DNA from 2 places in the Lysinibacillus sp. OL1 genome. Region 1 is predicted to be linked to the other one. Evidence: riboswitches for the same ligand, from Rfam matches in the RefSeq annotation. Region 1 holds a riboswitch; the other holds the start of a gene.
The links. A riboswitch is a leader RNA that binds a small molecule or an ion and turns the genes downstream of it on or off. The one in region 1 is predicted to bind cobalamin.
Positions count from the first base shown of each region.

Region 2: another riboswitch for cobalamin. It lies ahead of EW028_RS11135 (hypothetical protein); the one in region 1 lies ahead of cobT (nicotinate-nucleotide--dimethylbenzimidazole phosphoribosyltransferase).

Region 1 is NZ_SJDS01000001.1:6,295-12,388, forward strand. Features, by position in the region: gene EW028_RS00030 (ABC transporter ATP-binding protein) at 1-1,217, shown strand, start outside; cobalamin riboswitch at 1,314-1,489, shown strand; gene cobT (nicotinate-nucleotide--dimethylbenzimidazole phosphoribosyltransferase) at 1,582-2,637, shown strand; gene EW028_RS00040 (trimeric intracellular cation channel family protein) at 2,689-3,294, opposite strand; gene EW028_RS00045 (methionine gamma-lyase family protein) at 3,636-4,889, shown strand; gene EW028_RS00050 (MerR family transcriptional regulator) at 5,044-5,421, shown strand; gene glnA (type I glutamate--ammonia ligase) at 5,477-6,094, shown strand, end outside.
Region 2 is NZ_SJDS01000005.1:104,373-110,466, forward strand. Features, by position in the region: gene EW028_RS11120 (MATE family efflux transporter) at 1-904, opposite strand, end outside; gene EW028_RS11125 (tyrosine-protein phosphatase) at 1,039-1,806, opposite strand; gene EW028_RS11130 (ABC transporter substrate-binding protein) at 1,952-2,902, opposite strand; gene EW028_RS11135 (hypothetical protein) at 2,886-3,443, opposite strand; cobalamin riboswitch at 3,602-3,799, opposite strand; gene EW028_RS11140 (glutathione peroxidase) at 3,924-4,469, opposite strand; gene EW028_RS11145 (hypothetical protein) at 4,551-5,105, opposite strand; gene ytvI (sporulation integral membrane protein YtvI) at 5,196-6,094, shown strand, end outside.

The DNA.
Region 1 (6,094 bases):
TATTCATAGCTTGTCCTTTAGCACTTATCATTTTTAAATATTATGGAAGAAAAATAAGGATGATGGATACTGCCATCAAAGAAGATTTAGATTCTTATTTAACCTATTTGGGAGAATTACTGTCATCATTTAAATTATTTAAGATATTTAATACTGAGACAAACGCAATAGATAACTATCAAAAGAAAATTACCTTATTATACAAAAATACTCTTGATAAAATGCGTTTAAGTATAAAATCAGCATCAATAATAGAATTAATAAACTTTACAAGTTATTTGATTATCCTTATTATAGGTGCCTACTTTATTTATAAAGGAAGCCTCACGTTAGGAGTATTAATAGCATTCACTACCTATGCCAATAACTTTAGTCAGTCATTTTTAAGATTTTCTCAACTAAATTCATTTTTACAAGAAGCAATTGTGTCTGTAAATAGAGTAAAAAACTTAATGCAAGACAATAAATATCATCTAAAGAAATTAGAAGTACCTGACTATGTAAATTCTTCGCATCATTTTAGAAAAGATAAAATAGTATTACGGAATGTAAGCTTTACCTATACTAATGCATTATCTCCAGTTTTAGAAAATATAAATCTCCAAATACCTTTGAAGAAAATTGTATTGATTAAGGGAGAAAGCGGATCAGGTAAATCGACATTATTGAATATATTATCAGGTTTATACATTAATTATCAGGGTGAAATATTTCTATCCAATCAAAATATTAGATATATTCCTATTGATGTTTATAGAAAAAGGGTATGTTTGGTAACGCAAGAGCATTTTATAATGACAGGGACAATAAGGGAAAATTTGTTATTAGCAAAGCCGAATGCAACGGACGAAGAATTAATTCAAATTTGTAAAATGGTTAACATTTATTCATATATAGAAACGTTGGACTATAAATTTGAAACTCTTATAGGGCATAACGGGCTTGAATTATCTACTGGGCAACAGCAAAGACTTTCAATAGCAAGATCGCTTCTAAGAGATGCGGATATCTATTTGTTTGACGAGATTACTTCTGCGCTTGATAAAGACAATCAAATAAATATAGAAACATTACTTTTATATTTAAATAAAGAAAAACAAAAGACTGTTATATTGGTTACTCATCACCCTGTTTTAATAAGTGAAGCAGATAAAATTTTTGAAGTTGATAAGCATCAAGTGAATGAGAGGGATTCATTAGTTGTTACAAGCTCTTGATAAGCCTATATTGTTTGAATAGGTGGTGTTACTAAGTTAACACTCAAAAAATTTTTTCCTCTTGACACTAAAAAAGTTGTAAAGTAGATTTAACATAATTACATAAAAGCAATAGGTGCCCACTAGGGAGAATAGGGAATAAAGTGAAAAGCTTTAGCGGACCCGCCACTGTATAAGGGAATTTCATAGTGTATGCCACTAGCAAATTGCTGGGAAGGTACTATGAGGTGTTGAACTTGAGCCAGGAGACCTGCCTACATGCTTTAGAAGATATAGATGATGGAAAAGTCTGTAGTTTATTTGTCATGACAATAAACTACAGACTTTTTATTTTGTCTTAATGAGAACGAGAGGAGAAATAATCATGCAATTATTACAAGACACGATTCAAAACATTCAGGGGGCTGATATGAAAAGTATGGAGCAAGCCAGAAAGCGGATTGATGCGCTTTGTAAGCCCCCAGGTAGCTTGGGTAAACTAGAATCACTTGCCGTACAGCTCTCTGGTATAACAGGACAATTATATCCGATGGTCGACAAAAAAGTGATGATTGTCTGTGCTGCAGATCATGGTGTTTGCGAGGAAGGTGTAACCACGAATCCACAAGATGTTACGGTCTTTCAAACATTAAATTTTCCTAAGGGGGGTACAGGCGTTTGTGCGATTGCTGGCATTACCAATGCAAAGGTGGTCACAGTAGATGTTGGGGTAAAAGGAGATATTCCACTTGATGCAGGTGTCCTTATTCATAAAATTAAATATGGTACAGATAACATGGCACAAGGTCCCGCTATGACCAAACAAGAAGCCATTCAATCGATAGAAGTAGGAATCCGTGTGGCCACTGAGGAAATCATAAAAGGTGCTGATGTACTTGGGACTGGAGAAATGGGCATCGGCAATACAACACCAAGTGCTGCGATATTAGCTGTTTTGACGGGATGCAACCCTATCGAAGTAACGGGGTTTGGTGCAGGAGTAGGCCAAGGAGGCATTGCCTATAAAGCGGCAGTTATTGAAAAAGCAATTACCTTAAATAAGCCTAATCCAAATGATGTTATTGATGTTCTGGCTAAGGTTGGAGGGTTAGAGATAGGGTCGATGACAGGTATTATTCTTGGCGCAGCTGCCCATCTTAAACCCGTTGTCATTGATGGATTTATTTCGACTATAGCCGCCCTCATTGCTTATAAGCTCGAACCAAAAGTAATCGATTATATCATTCCTTCCCATGCTTCAGAGGAACCAGGGGCAAAAATTGCCGCTGCCTTACTAGGCATTGAACCAATGTTGCACATGAATATGCGTTTAGGCGAAGGTTCTGGAGCAGCCTTAGCCTTTCCTATTTTAGATGCAGCTTGCTCGATGATGAAAAACATGGTGACTTTAGAAGAATCAATGCAGTTGTTAAAAAGATAAAAACAATAAAACAGCCAATGACTTAATTTTTGGTCATTGGCTGAATGGTATTTATGCACGATTTAATTTTCGTAATGGCAAGCGCCACTTCATCATATAGGAAAGAATACGTAAAGCTGTAATTACTGCGAATAAAATATAAAGGAAAATATCCCCTGTAAAAACCTCGAAGCCGATTAACAATCCAGCAAGAGCTGCCCAAACCCCATAAACTTCATCACGGAGAACTAATGGTTTTCTTCTAGCTAATAAATCTCGTACAATTCCACCACCTGAACCTGTCAAAACAGCAGCTACAATGACTGCGCTTACTGGCATATCAAGCTTGACAGCATAGAGTGCGCCTTGAATTGCGAATGCTGATAAGCCAATCGCATCTGTGAAGTTACCCCAACGATGCCAATGTTGAATCAGATGATGGGGAAAAATAAAGAATATCGTAATCGCAGCAAGCGCTATTTGAAACATCATATCCTGTCCCCAAAGTGTTGTGACAGGTAGTCCAATGAGTAAATTTCGGATAGCTCCTCCACCAAAAGCAGTCACAATACCAAGTATATATACACCGAATAAATCGTATTCTTCTTCCATGGCAATAATTGCCCCCGAAATAGCAAAGGCAATTGTTCCTATAATACTAAAAACCTCCCAAGCCATCCCTTTCACCCCTTCTATCAATAAATAAACTTTTTTAAAAGTTAAAAGACTTTTTACGTAACAGAATCTATGAATTTAATAGCCAAAATCGGTCATTAAATACGCTTCTTGAAATGAGTCCGCACATTAGCTTAGCGTAAAATGCCCTTAGAAACAATAGGCAAGTTTTACAGGTGCACATACAAATTGATAAAATGTGATTAAAATAAAGAAAAACATTCGTCAAAAGCGTTCATATAACAGTAGTTGGTTAGGGAATTCTAGAGTGATTGAAGTCAATTTAGATAGTCAATAAATCTTACTGATTGAAATGCGAGACATTATGAAATGGAGAAGAAAGAATGACGTTTACATCAAAGTTATCAACAGAAACGCTATCGTTAGCGGAAAAAGTAGAGGAACAAGTTCGGCCTTATCATGCCAAGGTAGAAGAAATGGCGTTCTACAATCAGCAGAAGGTGCTAGCAGCTTTCAGAAAGCATCAAGTAAGTGATTATCATTTACATCCAACAAACGGCTATGGCTATGATGATGAGGGACGGGATAATCTAGAGCGTGTTTATGCAGAAGTATTTGGTGCAGAGGCAGCCATAGTTCGACCACAAATTATTTCAGGGACACATGCAATTACGCTTAGTCTATTCGGTATTTTACGTCCTGGTGATGAGCTGCTTTATATTTCTGGTCAGCCATATGATACATTGCAATCCATTGTCGATGGTGGTGAAAAAGATACAGGTTCACTGAAAGATTATAAAATCGGTTATCGACATGTGGATTTACTAGATAATCAGGTTATTGATTGGGCAGGTGTCGAGGCTGCTATTACAGCACAAACCAAAATGATCGCGATTCAGCGTTCAAAAGGCTATGCAACACGTCCATCCTTTACAATAGAAGAAATTGCAGATATGTGTGTAAAGGTACGTAAAATAGCCCCGAAAGCTGTTATTTTTGTAGATAACTGCTATGGCGAGTTTGTAGAGGCACAGGAACCTACAGAGGTCGGTGCTGACTTAATGGCAGGCTCGCTCATTAAAAATCCAGGTGGAGGCTTGGCTAAAATTGGTGGCTATATTGCTGGCCGAGCAGATTTAGTGGAGAAATGTGCCTATCGTATGACTTCTCCAGGTATTGGAGCAGAAGCGGGGGCCACATTAAATACACTAGGTGATTTTTATCAAGGATTTTTCCTGGCACCCCATGTTGTATCGCAAGCACTTAAAGGGGCGATATTTACAGCTGCAATGCTCGATGAAATTGGCATGAGTACTACTCCGAGCTATCATGCGAAGCGTACAGATTTAATTCAATCAGTATCTTTTCAAACAGCACAGCAAATGATTGACTTTTGTCGCGAAATACAAGCGAACTCACCGATAAATGCCCATTATGCTCCTGAACCAGCCTATATGCCAGGCTATGAAGATGATGTCATCATGGCGGCTGGAACATTTATTCAAGGGTCCAGCATTGAGCTAACAGCGGATGGCCCAATACGACCGCCATATACAGCATTTATCCAGGGTGGACTAACATATGAACACGTTAAATTTGCTATATGCAGTGCGGTTCAAGCCATTCAAAAAGCATAACAAGACAATAGATAAAGCCTAAATATGAAGAGTTTTTTACAATTTTTAATCAGATTGAAAAAAATAGTGCCATTCATGTTAGATAACCTTACATGGTTGGTTGACAGTAAAAAAAATTCGTTATATGATAAGCGGGTATTGGAGGAGGACTTAAATGAGTCGTGAAATTAGACGAACTATGCCGTTATTATCGATGAGTATCGTGATGCAATTAACAGAGCTTTCGGCAAGACAAATTCGTTATTATGAAGAACACCATTTAATTGAGCCGCACCGAACAGAAGGCAATCGACGTATGTTTTCACTAAATGACGTCGATATATTGCTTGAGGTTAAAGACTACTTAGAACAGGGTATGAATATGGCGAAGATTAAAAAAATATTTGCTAAAAAGAAAAATCCTGTTGCAACAACTGATGAGCAAGATTTAAGTGATTCAGAATTGCGCCAAATTATGCGCGAAGAAATGCGTCAAGCACAGCGCATGCAAAAATCGTCCATCCGAAGAGGGGATTTATCTCGATTCTATTAATAAATAGGGTAGGGTAAACATAAAAGCTAGACAAATTATAGGAGTGTGGAAAACTGTGGGTAAATACACAAAAGAGGACATTAAACGTCTCATCGAAGAAAAAAACGTAAGCTTTATTCGTTTACAATTTACAGATATTCTTGGCACTATCAAAAATGTTGAGATTCCTGTAAGTCAATTAGACAAAGCACTGGAAAATAAAATGATGTTTGATGGCTCATCTATTGAAGGTTTCGTTCGAATCGAAGAATCTGATATGTATTTATATCCTGATCTTGATACTTTCGTAGTATTCCCTTGGACTTCTGAAAAAGGGAAAGTAGCACGTTTTATCTGTGATGTATACACTGCGAAAGGCGAACCGTTTGCTGGTGACCCACGTAACAACCTAAAACGAATTCTTAAAAAAATGGAAGAAATGGGCTTCTCAAGCTTCAATTTAGGGCCTGAGCCAGAATTCTTCTTATTCAAATTAGATGCAAAAGGCGAACCAACATTAGAAGTAAATGACCATGGTGGTTATTTCGATTTAGCGCCAACAGACCTTGGTGAAAATTGCCGTCGTGATATCGTGTTAGAGCTAGAAGAAATGGGCTTTGAAATTGAAGCATCACACCATGAGGTAGCTCCAGGACAACACGAAATCGACTTTAAATATGCGGATGCTGTTACT
Region 2 (6,094 bases), on a different contig from region 1:
GACGACCAATAATAATGGCTGTTCCTGTACCAATGGCAATTGCAAATAAATATGTAAACATCGAAATATTCATAGCATATTGTCGTGCTGCTAGTGTTTCTGCTCCTAAGTATGTCGCATAATATAAAAAGATGATTTGGCAAAATTGATAAAGTACCTGTTCAAACGCAGATGGTAAACCAATGTTTAGTATTTTCCTCACATATTCCTTTGAATACTCAAAATAATATTGTAACTTTACGCGCACTTCCATTACCTGATACAGTAACCAGAAAAATACTAGGACGGCTAATCCGCGACTAATGACAGAGGAAATAGCCGCTCCTTTCACACCAAGCTCTGGTAAACCTAAATTCCCAAAAATAAGACCGTAGTTTAGCACAACATGTAAGACGTTCATGCCAAGTGAAACGTACATAGTTTGTTTTGTCCAACCATGTACACGAATAATTGCAGCTAGTGCATTAATAATAGCCTGTAGGAAAATAAAACTCCCAATGATGGCTAAGTAACTTTGTGCATAGTGGAGTACTTCTCCCTGCAAGTTCATCATTGTCATTAAATGTCTCGCAAAGAAGAAAAATAAAATACTCATTAAAAGCCCAACGACCAAATTCATCGTGATCGCTAACGCCGAGATCTTGGCTGCTTCAAAAAAGCGTCTGGAGCCTAAATACTGAGAAACAACAATAGATGCACCATTGCCCACTACCTCCAGAATCAAGATGGCAATATGGATATATTGATTGGCTGCACCTACTCCTGATACAGCATTATCTGATAAAGCACTGAGCATAAAAGTATCGGCTAATCCCATCAACATAAATAGAAAAACTTCTAAGAAGATTGGCCATGTTAAATGGAATAGACTTAACTTATTTGTCTCTTTAATTGTGTCTGCCAATACTTTCACTTCTCCTATTTTTTCTTAAAAATCTATTGTATCTTATCACAAATATTCAGACTGTAAAGAGATTTATAGGAAGACAGCGCTTCCACATAAAAAATCCCTCTCACATCGTGTGAAAGGGTCCATTTTTAAATCAAGCAATAGGATTGTAATTGCTCTCGTTTTTCAATTGTTAGGCCAAATTCCTGCTCTAAAAACCCATTCTTTGAACCATAGCGACGATCCATCGCATCCAACGCTGCTTGTAAATAGTCTTCACGGGCGGACATTAAGGCATAAAATTGCAGTAGTTCTTGCTCATTATACTGATGCTGAATAGCCTGAGCCATTCTTTCTACCATCGGACGTAAATGTATATTAGTATCTAAATAATCCTCCATGATAGTCTCCTCAGGTACATCTAAAGCTAGTAAAATAAGTGCTCCTCCAATACCCGTTCGGTCCTTACCAACTGCGCAATGATGGACAAGACCTAGATTATTAGGATTTTGAATCGTTTGCATTAACTCTTTAAATGAAAGATTGTTAAAAGGCATTTGTGCATAAAAATCCCGAAACATCTCAGGGCTTACCACTTTATAGAAATCTCTACCACCAGCATTGGTAGGCATTTCAAAAGCATGATTACCCTTCGCTGGGATTTGTATATATTGAGCATGCGAGAACACTGGGTTAGGATTATGATACGCCTCATTGTTATCGCGATAATCAAAAATGGTTTTAATCCCTAATGTTTCAAATAGCTCTTTATCTGCCAGTGTCATTTTTCCAAGAGCAGCTGAGCGGTAAAATAAACCTTTTTTTATCCTACGCCCATCTTTTGTCTTATATCCACCCATGTCTCGGAAATTATAGACTGCCTCAAATGGAATTACCTTTGTCTCTAATTGCTCCAATCACTACACCTCCTAAGATTATTAAGCATACTTACTTTTATTTTAAAGAACAAACTACATTAATTCCAATTTTCACGCTAGGTAATAATTTAAACCACATAAAAAATGCTAGCTGAATGGCTCACAGCTAGCATGGAAACATTTCTTATTTAAATAATTCGGGGTACACAGCTTTCGCTACTAATTCTACAGCTTCACCAATACGCGGACCAGGTCGATTAGAGATATCTGTATCGATGGACAATACCGCTTTGTTTTGAATAGCTGTCACAGTATTCCAACCATCTCGTTCAAGAATTTCTCCTATTGGATCTTCTGTATCGTTTACTGTTGTTAAAATAACATCTGGATTTTTCGCAATAACATCTTCCTCATTCACTTTTGCCCAGCTATTCAAGTCAGAAAAAACATTATTAACATTAGCTGCATCTAATATTTCTTGCTGGAAAGTGCTAGAGCCTGCTGTATATATGTCTGGCTTAGGGCTAACCTCTAAATAAACATTTTTCGGCGTTTTTACGTCCTTCACCTTCGTTTGTACTTCAGCAATTTTCGCCTTGATCTCTTCATTTAATTTATTTCCTATATCAGCAACATCCATCACAGCAGCAATTTGTTCGATATCTCCATAAACATCATCGAAAGTTGTCGCAGATTGAATAACAAACACTTTAATTCCTGCGTCCTCAAGCGGCTTTAGGGCATCCTTATCACCGATTGTATAAGCAATGACAACATCTGGCTTTAACGCTATAATTCTTTCACTGTTAAAGTTCGTAGTATCAGAGACACGTTCAATTTTTTGTGCTTCCTCTGGATAAGTATCGTACTCAGTTGCTCCTACAATTTTATCGCCAACACCTAAAGCAAACAAAATTTCAGTATTACTTGGTTGTAAAGATACAACTGTTTTTGGTACTTCTTTAAACTCTATTTCCACTCCACGGTCATCTGTCACTTTATAGCTTGTTTTCTCTGAGTGTTGTGTATCTTGCGAAGCATCTTTATTTTTTGTATCTTCAGCAGTGCCACAGCCTGCTAATACCAGTGCAAGTAAGAGCACTGATAGCCATTGGAAATTAAATACTTTCTTCATTGTTATTCTCCTTTTTCTTTTTCATTGGGTAGGATTTACTAATAAACGGTATTTCAGCTATTCCAGCTTGCTGATTCATAAAAACAGCCATGACAAAACATACATTAGCTAATAAACCAAGGTAATCGAAAAGAATAGCAGGAACCTCTCGTTCTTCTGATACTTTGTGTAAAGTACGATATGATTTTTTTGCTTCACTGCGACAAAGATGTAAGGCTGCAGCGGCCTCTGTTCCTTGAGGTAAAACAAAACTTTGAATCTCTTCCTTCACATGGCGAACGTAAAAATCATAACGCTCACTTAACCAAGATAAATCCTCTTCAGTTACTGCTAATTTCCCACGAACTGAGCCATTCACATGATACGCCATAGGTAACATAAGCAATAAATCCTCAGCAACGACTTGAACATCCTCTTTTTTTACCGCAGCTAATGCAACTCCTAGATGTGTTGTAAGGCTATCTGTTCGAATTTCAAAATCGACCGTTGAAGCTTTCTCACGCATAAATGGATAACAAGAATAACGGGCATCTTTTTTCACTTGCTTCCCCCCTATTTTCTATAATGAAAAATTCTTATTTGAAAGGCATAAAAAAGTCGCTCCTTTTTGCAAAGGAACGACAAAAATAACATAATGAGCCATCAAACTGGACAAAGCCTATGTATTTGCCGTATATCCTCCTAGCTTCCGAGAAGTTTTTATACGTTCAAATAAAGGTCGGTCTCCTGGCTTGTACAGTTCGTCACATGAAACGAATGTGTTATAAAGGACCTTCCCATCTTCTTTGAGACAGTGGTAAATCTTTATAATGGCTGCACTTACAGTTGCGGAAACAGCTCCGGTTTTTCACCGGATTCCCGATTATGCTAATTAGCACCTTTATTCTGCAAGAATATTTCATTTGTAAAGCAGTTTATCATATATGCTTCAGAAAAAATAGCTGTACTCAGTTTTAAAATATAGCAATATTTCTACTTGAAGAGAAAACCCTAACAAATTTTTACATTATTAAGAAATTTACTATAATAGTGTTTCAATTGCTTTTTCAATATCGAGCTGTGAATCTGTTGGTTCAAAGCGTGAGACGGTCTTACCATTAGCATCTACTAGAAATTTTGTAAAGTTCCAGCGAATATTACGACCATCTAAAAAGCTTGGGGCAAGTTGAACAATTGCTTCTGCCAACATTTTCTCCTGCATACTTGCCTTCCCAAACTCTCGGTAATCCACTTCATGCTTTAAATAATTAAAGAGTGGATGGGTAGCCTCTCCATTTACCTGTACAAGCTCAAAAATCGGGAATGTGACCCCATAGTTTACCTTGCAGAGATGCTTAGTTTCCTCCCCATCTTCAGGATTTTGATGGCCAAATTGATCACAAGGGAATCCAAGAACTACAAAATTCTCTTTTCCATATTTATCATACATTTTCTGTAAGTCTTCAAATTGATATGTAAATCGGCATTGGTTTGCCGTGTTAACAATTAACATTGTTTTTCCACGATATGTTTCCATCGATAAAATTTCGCCATTAGGCTTCCGAACTAGATAATTATAAATGCTCATGCCATAATCCCCTTTTTTCATTCATTATAGTTGACTATTCTACCACTCATCAAAGAATTTGCACAAAAAAACACCACCTCGCTACTTTGAACGGATGGCTGACTTATACTTCTTTTTATATTTAGCATCTTGTTCTTCATTAATTAAACGATGGGCAATATCTAATAATTTCGAGTCATTTGTTTGATCATATAGCTTTTTAAATGACATAATAATATCCTGACGAATAAGAGATGGCTGTTTTTCATCTATACATGTTTGAAATCTTTTAGCTAGATACGATACAACCAAATCTCTTTGTACTGGACCCGCTTGTCCAATTTTCCAAATTGCTTGTAATGCATGCCTTGCTGTAGCAGATTGCTCATCGTAAGTCACAGCCCAAATCTTTAAAAAATCCTCCAAGACCCTTTCTTCTGGATCACTTTTTGCAGCTAAAGCGCATAAAATTTGTGCAGCACGTGCACGAGAATAACCATTATTGTATGTAAGTGCTTTTACTAGCTGTTCCCAAACTGCATATGTCCAATCTACAGGTTCCTGCATAATTTTCATTAATTCCTCGTAAGATTCATATTGAATATCGCGATCATGCTCTGTTAAATTACTAAAAAGTTGCAAAATCTCTTTTTCCATAATTCATCCCTACCTTTATTGATTCAGAACGTAATAAAATTTGATTTATGGTACACTTAACTTAATTTTTTTCGCAAAGAAGGTGAGTTTATGAATAAATTTAATGCTAGGAAATTGATTTTTCGGTTGATTGTGATTATATCCCTACTTCTAGCTGCGTATTTTGTTATCCCAGTGTCCATGCCTTTAATCCTTGCTGGGATTAGTGCATTTTTCTTAGAACCACTTGTCATGTTCGTTAAACGGAAATGGAAAATGTCACGGAAAATAGCAGTTGCTTTTATTTACATAGTGAGTGTAATAGTTATATCTATTATTTGTTATCTGTCCATTACCCAAATAATGACACAAATAATTTTACTGTCTAAGCAAGCTCCCTATTATATTTCCAAGCTATCAGATATGTGGCTTCATATGCAAGAAAATATTTCTAAATATACAGAAGACTTTCCACCTGAAGTAAGTGCTTCGCTTCAAAAAACCACAATGGATTTCATAAAGAAAGTTGAAGAATCCTTTTTAAGCTTCTTTAATTATAGCAAAGTTTCTGCCTTCTTTTCAGAGATACCCAGCCTATTCATCAGTCTTCTCGTTTATATGATTGCGCTATTCCTATTTATGCTTGATTTGCCTAAGTTAAAGCAAATCACTTATAAATATTTAAAGCCCAATACAGCAAAGAAGATAAAAATTATTTTAAATCGCTTAAAAGATGCAACACTTGGCTATATGAAGGCTCACTTATTTGTAAGCTTTATTATTGGAGGCGTCACACTCATTGGACTGCTATTAATCCAACCGAAATACGCAGTAACAATGACGATTATTATCTGGTTAATAGATATTGTACCATTCCTAGGTTCTATCATTATTCTAGCGCCATGGGGACTTTATCACCTATTGATGGGAAACACCTCTATAGCTGTAAAATTATTCATCTTAGCTGCTATTTTACTTATTATTCGTCGAGTAGTCGAGCCTAAATTAAT